DNA from 2 places in the Cytobacillus sp. FSL W8-0315 genome. Region 2 is predicted to be linked to the other one. Evidence: riboswitches for the same ligand, from Rfam matches in the RefSeq annotation. Region 2 holds a riboswitch; the other holds the start of a gene.
What was found. Region 2 has a riboswitch for S-adenosylmethionine ahead of mtnW (2,3-diketo-5-methylthiopentyl-1-phosphate enolase). Riboswitches for the same ligand answer to the same signal wherever they lie in the genome.

Region 1: another riboswitch for S-adenosylmethionine. It lies ahead of MKY20_RS17590 (methionine biosynthesis PLP-dependent protein); the one in region 2 lies ahead of mtnW (2,3-diketo-5-methylthiopentyl-1-phosphate enolase).

What each region holds. Positions count from the first base shown of each region.
Region 1 covers NZ_JBBOOC010000001.1:3,442,063-3,446,237, forward strand. The annotation lists gene metC (cystathionine beta-lyase) at 1-615, opposite strand, end outside; gene MKY20_RS17590 (methionine biosynthesis PLP-dependent protein) at 612-1,724, opposite strand; SAM riboswitch class I at 1,802-1,916, opposite strand; gene MKY20_RS17595 (H-type small acid-soluble spore protein) at 2,117-2,296, opposite strand; gene MKY20_RS17600 (hypothetical protein) at 2,461-2,700, shown strand; gene sucA (2-oxoglutarate dehydrogenase E1 component) at 3,317-4,175, shown strand, end outside.
Region 2 covers NZ_JBBOOC010000001.1:4,362,230-4,366,404, reverse strand. The annotation lists gene MKY20_RS22405 (DUF2087 domain-containing protein) at 1-248, shown strand, start outside; gene MKY20_RS22400 (carbon-nitrogen family hydrolase) at 285-1,070, opposite strand; gene MKY20_RS22395 (pyridoxal phosphate-dependent aminotransferase) at 1,214-2,386, shown strand; SAM riboswitch class I at 2,479-2,582, shown strand; gene mtnW (2,3-diketo-5-methylthiopentyl-1-phosphate enolase) at 2,669-3,901, shown strand; gene MKY20_RS22385 (2-hydroxy-3-keto-5-methylthiopentenyl-1-phosphate phosphatase) at 3,894-4,175, shown strand, end outside.

The DNA.
Region 1 (4,175 bases), 920 kb from region 2:
GCTGTGTCCGGATAAAAATTTGGTTGCGCTGTGCAGCACTATATCTGCACCTAAAGAAAGCGGTTTTTGAAGGGCAGGGGTCAGGAAGGTATTATCCACAAATGTCAAGGCTCCATGCTGTCTTGCAAGTGAACTGATGGCCTGTATATCTGTCACTTTCAGCAGCGGGTTGGAAGGAGTCTCTACATAGAAAACTTTCGTGTTGGGACGGATTGCTTCTTTTACTTCCTCAAGATTTGTCATATCAACAAATGTGTGCTCAATGCCAAAGCGGGACAGGACTTCTGTTGTCATTCGATAGGTTCCGCCATATACATCTTCTGTAATGACAACATGATCTCCCTGAGATAAGAGGAGGAATGCTGTAGAAATGGCAGCCATTCCAGAAGAAAAGGCAAACCCTCTAATACCTTCTTCAAGCTCCGCGATGACTTCTTCAAGTGCTTCCCTTGTTGGATTCAGGCTGCGGCTGTAATCATATTTTCCGAACACATCAATATCTTTTTGATGAAAAGTGGAGGCATGCTGGATCGGTACACTGACAGCTCCTGTTTCCGGGTCGAATTTTTGATTATTGTGAAGTAATTTCGTTTGGAATGTGTAATTCGAACTCATCGTACTGCCTCCTTAATAACCTTAGCAAAAGCATGTTCAAGATCCGCCTTCAAATCTTCTGCATTTTCTATTCCAACCGAGAAACGCAGAAGCCTATTACAGACACCGGTTTCAATACGGATTTCTTCAGGAATGTCCGCATGTGTCTGGGTTGCTGGATAAGTTATGAAACTCTCGACTCCTCCGAGGCTTTCAGCAAAGGAGATAAGGGAGAGGCTCTGCAGAAATGGATTCACCCAGGATTCATCCTTGATTCGGAATGATATCATGCCGCCCTTGCCGGGATAAAGGACATCTGTTACTGCATCGTGGCCCGATAAAAATTCTGCTAATTCCTTCGCATTTTCTTCATGACGTTCCATGCGGAGAGAGAGTGTCTTCATCCCTCTGATCAACAGCCATGAATCAAAAGGGCTAAGGACAGCACCTGCGGCATTGTGGTTCATCGCCAGTGCCTCACATAACTCTTTGCCTTTTGCAACAATTAATCCGGCAAGGACATCATTATGCCCGCCAAGATACTTGGTTGCACTATGGATCACAATATCAGCTCCAAGCTTTAACGGCTGCTGAAGGAGAGGGGTATAAAACGTGTTATCAACTATAAGGAGGATATTATGCTTTTGGGCAATGTCTGCTATCAATTGAATGTCAGTCTGTTCCATAAGCGGATTAGTTGGAGTCTCCAGAAATATTGCCTTGGTCTTTTCCGTGATTAATAGTTCAACATCTTCGGAATTGCTGGTATTTACATATTTGCACTGAAGTCCCCACTTCTTGAAGCCCTGTTCAAGCAGACGATATGTACCGCCATATAAATCCTTTGATACAATCCATTCATCTCCGGATTTAAAAAGAGAAAGAATGGTAAGAATTGCGGCCATTCCAGAACTGCAGGCATAGCCTTGGTCGCCTTCTTCCAGATCGGCGATTGCCTCCTCAAGCAGCTGGCGGGTAGGGTTGCCTGTTCTGCTATAGTCAAAGCCAGTTGACTGGCCAATGCCTTCATGGCGATATGCCGTGGAAAAATATACGGGCGGGTTGACAGCACCTGTTGCTGACTCGCTCCTGTTTCCGATTTGCGCTAATCTGGTGTCAATATTATACATGCTTGTAACCACTCCTTATAAAAAATAAAAAAAAAGCCTTCTATAAGAAGAAGACTTTTTAATGTGATCAGCCATTCTTCTTATCTTTCAAGTTTTAGAAACTTGCAGGAATTAGCACCTTTTCAATCAAAAAAATGATTGCTGGTTGCTGAGGCGTCGTCGGGCCTTACCCTCGACCTCTCTGGATAAGAAATCAAATATTAAATTTTCTCTAAACTTTACTACAGTAAACCGCTAATCGTCAACACTTTTTTGAATATTTTATGTTATAAAAAATATCCGACCAGGTATCTTGCGTCCTTTTGCCCTCAGTCTCCATTTTTTAGGGGGAATGAGGAAAATTTTGAACAAAAAAACTTCCCATCAGATTCTGGAAAGTTTTTTTGGGGTATTCATTCTTCAATCAAATCGTTAACCGGCACATCCATTTCTTTTTCAGAATCTGCTTTTGTGTAAACACGTGCTGTCTTAGTCTGCTCATCTACATGCTGAATGATGATCGGGATGCCATTCAAAGTAACACAGTGCATTTCAGCAGACTCAGCAATCTCTTTTGCTCTGCCAATATTCATGGAAAAACCTCCTGAATTTGAATAATTTTAATGTGTCTTAAAAATACACAAATTATTCTTTTGAAAAAAACCTGGCATAAAATGTTAGAAGGGGATCACTTTAAAGTTCAGAATATTTGTTTTATAATGAACGTAAATGAAATTTTTCTTGGAGGGGAGCTAATATGCGTGAACATAGCCACTGCCGCCACCGGTTTGCGGAATCCGAGGGTCCAGCAGTATTCCAGACCATGGATGGCATTGAAGTAAATGTTTCTGGGTCCATGTTCGAAAAATGTACAACTTGCGGCCATTTTGATTTTCCTGTGGAAACGAGAGAAGCAATTGAATCTTCCCTAAAAGAAAACAGAAAAAATGCGAATGCAGTGAAACAAATCTATATTAACTTAGTTGAGACTTTTTAAAGCCGGACGACTGCCGGCTTTTTTATTTTGTCTTCTATATAAGAAAGTGCTTTTACAAAATGTTTTTGAATTTTTGCTTGAACTTAGTTATTAACCTGAACTGATCATCGCTATGGGCACATGATTCTCGAAAATTCATCCGCATTTTCGTCGTGCGGTATTAGTCAAGGAAGCCTTTTTAAATGTCCTGCGGCAGGAGAGGGAGCGGGAGACCGCGCAGGCGGAGCTGAGGACCTCTGTTCCTCCCGGCGGAAAGAAGGTCCCGTGCTGAAATCAGCGGGCAACATTTTAAGTATAATAACAATCTAAAATGAACCCCTAAAAACCACCCAGTTATTTCTTATTTATAATTGTTTAACATTTAACAAAACATTTTATTAGAATAAGTAATTACTAAAAAAAAATTTTTAATAGTTTTCCACTATATTCATGTTTTTATCTTTGTACAACTAGATTTTCCGTGTTAGAATAACTGTGGAAACGTTTTATCCTCTGAAAAATATTATTATTCGTAAAAATAAAACGTTAATGCATCATATAGACGGGTATTGTATTTTCAGGGGAGAAAAATGTATTTGAATTATTTACTTAAAAACAGTTATGGAGGTAATTTTCCATGAAAAAGCCATCGAATGGTGAGGGACCTTTTGAACAAGGATTTCATGGCCCCAACCTTGGCTACGTTATTGAACTATATGAAAGATACTTAGAGGATCCATCTTCTATCGATCCTGAAATGAAAGACTACTTTGAAAGAAATGGTTCCCCTCTAGCGAGTGAAGGAACTCCGCAAATGGCTTCATCAGCAAATCAGCCAATGAATGCCGGACAGCTTGAAAAAACACTTGCTGCGATTCGCCTTGCTGATAATATCCGCACATATGGCCACTTGGCTGCAGATATTTATCCGCTGGGTAACAATAAATCTGAAAGTGCATTATTCGAACTGAGCAAATATGGCTTAACTGAAAATGATTTAAAAGAGATTCCTGCCGGTGTCATTACTAAAGACGCCACCTATCCATTACGCAACGGACTTGAAGCAATTGAATTCCTGAAAAGCGCTTATATGGGACCAATTGCGTTTGAATTCCAGCATATATTTGATGAAAACGAAAAAGACTGGCTTCGCCGTAAAATAGGGGCCAACAGCCATAAACTGTCAATGCAGAAGGCAGAAAAACTGAAAGTTTTAAGAAGACTGACTGAAGTTGAGGAATTTGAAAAATTCCTTCATAAAACATTCGTTGGCCAGAAAAGATTCTCAATTGAGGGTCTTGATACAATGGTTCCATTACTGGATGAAATTGTTTCTGAATCCGTTTCTGATGGAGCCAAAACAATTAACATCGGCATGGCCCACCGCGGAAGATTAAATGTTCTTGCCCATGTGCTTGGAAAGCCGTATGAAATGATCTTCGCGGAATTCCAGCATGCGCCAAATAAAGAACTCGTTCCTTCCGAAGGATCTATCG
Region 2 (4,175 bases):
CCAAAGATGGAAAGCTGAAGAATATTCCTGCACAGAGGAAGAAGAGACTCATGGTTTTTGAGCATCTAATCAAAGGATTGAAAATGGGGAAAAAATATGAAGAAAAAGAGCTCAACGAATATATTCAACAGTATCATGAAGACTATGCTACGATACGCAGAGAATTTATTATAAATCATTATATGTACAGGGAAAATGGCATTTATGAATTAAACCCTCCGGAAATGTGGGCGAAAATAGAAGGGTAAAGCAAGGCAGGGCCCCAGTTAGGGCCATGCATGCCTTCAATAGTAATAATCCGGTTTGCGGTCGGTAAAAATCGGAATCATGCTGCGGACTTCTTTCACTTTTTCCAGGTCTATCTCAGCATATAGGATTTCTTCCGTTTCAGAACCTTCTGCAAGCACTTCTCCCCAAGGATCTATAATCATCGAATGGCCAGCAAAGACATTGTCAGGATCAGACCCGGAGCGGTTGCATGCAATTACGTAGCACTGGTTTTCAATGGCACGCGCAATCAAAAGTGCCCGCCAATGTGCCAGCCGGGCCAATGGCCATTCAGCTACTACAAATAAAGCTTCAGCACCTTCCGCTGTATGGGTCCGCACCCACTCAGGAAAACGGATATCATAACAAATCATCCCTGCAAACTTCCTATTTTCCAGTGAAAAAACTCCCTTGGCTGTCCCTCCGTTCAGATAGAGATGTTCATTCATCAGCTTGAACAAGTGCAGCTTGCTGTATTCATGTATAAGGTCACCTTGGTTATCTACAATCAGCAGAGTGTTGTAAATGCCATCGGGTGTTTTCTTTGCAACAGATCCGCCAATCATATGAACCCGATTGCTCTGTGCGGCCTCTTTCAAAAAGACTAGCGATGATTCTGCATCCTGGTCTGCAATTTCACCCAATCTGGTCAAGTCATAACCAGTCGTCCAAAGTTCCGGCAGCACAATAACATCCGGTTTATCCCTAAGCGCCTTTTTAATCATGATTTCGGCTGCTTTAAAATTATCCTCAGGTTTTCCAAATGCAATATCCATTTGCAAACAGGCAATCTTTAATTTCATAAAACTCCCCCGCAATCATCATATCCTTATGGTAAAATTAGTCCGATAGATGGAAATTTTCAAAATTTTACTTTACATCTTACCATTTACGTTATATCATTTGTGACTATATTTTCAATCTTTTTTTTAAGCAGGTGAACAATTTGGTAAATTATCCGCAATCAGATCTTTTGAAAAGTCTGCCTAAACAGTTTTTTGCATCTTTGACAGCCAAAGTGGGGAGAAAACTCCAACAAGGGCATGATGTCATCAATCTTGGACAGGGCAATCCTGACATGCCTACACCAGAGCATATTGTCAAGAGTCTTCAAAGTGCAGCCGATAATCCGCAAAACCATAAATATTCCCCTTTCCAGGGCTTCCCGTATTTAAAAAAGGCAGCTGCTGACTTTTATAAAAGGGAATTTAATGTTGAATTGGATCCTGAAACCGAAATAGCCATCCTTTTTGGTGGTAAAGCAGGATTGGTTGAAATCCCTCAATGCCTTTTAAACCCTGGGGACAGCGTATTGGTTCCGGACCCGGGATATCCTGATTATTGGTCAGGTGTTGCACTTGCCAAAGCAAAAATGGTGACAATGTCTCTAAGAGAAGAAAATAACTTCCTGCCAGTATACAGTGAATTGTCAGCAGACCAGCTTAATGCAGCCAAACTGATGTTCCTTAATTATCCAAATAATCCCACTGGAGCAGTGGCAAACAAGGACTTTTTTCAAGAAACAGTTGATTTGAGCAGAAGCCATGGTATTTGCATCGTCCATGATTTTGCATATGGAGGAATTGGTTTTGACGGCATAAAGCCTGAAAGCTTTCTTCAGGCAGAAGGGGCAAAAGAGGTCGGAATTGAAATTTATACACTTTCAAAAACATTTAATATGGCAGGCTGGAGAGTTGGATTTGCAGCTGGAAATGCAAGTGTCATCGCAGCACTGAACCTTATGCAGGATCATCTATACGTCAGCTTGTTTGGTGCTGTTCAGGAAGCTGCAGCAGTTGCTCTGTCAGGACCACAGGATTGTGTTAAAGAATTGAATTCCATATACGAATCCAGACGTAATACATTCATCTCTGGCCTCAGGGAAATCGGCTGGAATGTTCAAGCTCCTAAAGGCTCTTTTTTTGCATGGCTCAAGGTCCCTGAACAATTTACATCGGAAGAGTTTGCTGACTATCTCTTGGATAAAGCGCATATTGCGGTTGCACCAGGCATCGGATTTGGTGATTTTGGAGAAGGGTATGTGAGAGCGGGTTTACTGACATCTGAGGAGAGACTTAAAGAAGCAGTGGGCAGAATAAAAAAATTAAATTTATTTTAAATTTTTCTCATAATTCAATTGACAAAAATATTAAGCACTGTCATAATTCTAATTAAATTTTAATTCTAAATTAACTGAATACTCGTTTCGTTTTCTTATCAAGAGCAGGCGGAGGGACTAGCCCTATGAAGCCCGGCAACCGACTTATACATGAGCACGGTGCTAAATCTTGCAGCTTATAGCTGAAAGATAAGAAGATGTTAGATTGCTATCCTAACCTCTTCTTATTTGAAGAGGTTTTTTATTGTTTTCATTCTTTGATTTTTGAAAGGAAGAATATACATGAGTGAAATTATTGCAACGTATCTGGTTCATGATGAAAAACATAACCCGGAGAAAAAGGCCGAGGAGATCGCTTTAGGCTTAACGGTCGGGTCATGGACCCATTTGCCGGAACTAGAAAAACAGCAGCTGGAAAAGCATAAAGGCAGGGTCGTTTCTGTTGAAGACTATACTAAAGATGAAGAAAAAAAGGAAACAGCCGCAGTCATTAAGATTGCCTATCCAACTGTTAATTTCAGTCCTGATTTACCGGCAATATTAACAACAGTCTTTGGAAAACTATCATTGGATGGAAAGATTAAATTGTTAGATTTACAGTTTTCCAATGAACTTAAAAGCTTTTTTCCTGGGCCACGATTCGGGATTGACGGACTGAGGGAAAAACTGAATGTATATGATAGACCCCTTCTGATGAGCATCTTCAAAGGGGTGCTGGGCAAAGACATGGATTTTTTAACTTCGCAGCTGAGGGAACAGGCCCTTGGCGGCATCGACCTTGTAAAAGATGATGAAATTCTATTTGAAAACCGCCTTACACCTTTTGAAGCCCGGATAACCGAAGGCAAAGAAGTGCTAAGGCAGGTTTATGAGGAAACAGGCCACCGTACCCTATATGCTGTGAATTTAACAGGCAGGTCTTTTGATTTAAAAGATAAGGCAAGGAAAGCATCCAGACTTGGTGCAGATCTTCTTCTCTTCAACGTATTCTCGTATGGGCTCGATGTTTTGCAGTCATTAAGAGAAGATGATGAGATAGGGCTGCCTATCATGGCACATCCTGCAGTTAGTGGAGCTCTTTCTGCTTCAAGTGTTTATGGGATTTCCTATCCTTTGCTTTTAGGCAAACTCCTCAGGTATGCAGGCGCAGACTTTTCTCTATTCCCTTCACCTTATGGATCGGTTGCCCTTGAAAAAACTCTGGCCTTATCAATTGGGGATACCCTGACTAGGAATGATTTCTGCAAAAGAACCTTTCCGGTTCCATCAGCCGGCATCCATCCGGGTCTTGTACCTTTGCTTTTCGAAGACTTCGGAATAGACAGTGTAATTAATGCCGGAGGTGGCGTACATGGGCATCCGGATGGGGCAAGAGGAGGCGGTTTGGCATTCCGCCAGGCAATAGATTTAATTTTAAATGGGGCTTCTTTAACAGATGCTCCATCAAACTTCCCTGAATTAAAAAAAGCGATTGATCTGTGGGGGTACAAAGAGGTGGCTGTAAAGAATGGCTAAAGTGGCGGTATTTTGTGATTTTGATGGAACTATTACCGAAAACGATAACATCATTCATATCATGAAGCACTTTGCTCCTTCTCAATGGGAGGGGATAAAAAATCAAGTTCTGGGACAGGAAATTACCATTCAAGAAGGAGTAGGAAAGATGTTTTCCCTTCTGCCAAGCAGTCTGAAAGATGCTATCACCGATTTCATCTTAGAAAATGCAAGAGTAAGAGAGGGATTTCAGCCATTTATCGATTATCTGGAAAAAGAAAAAATACCGCTTTAT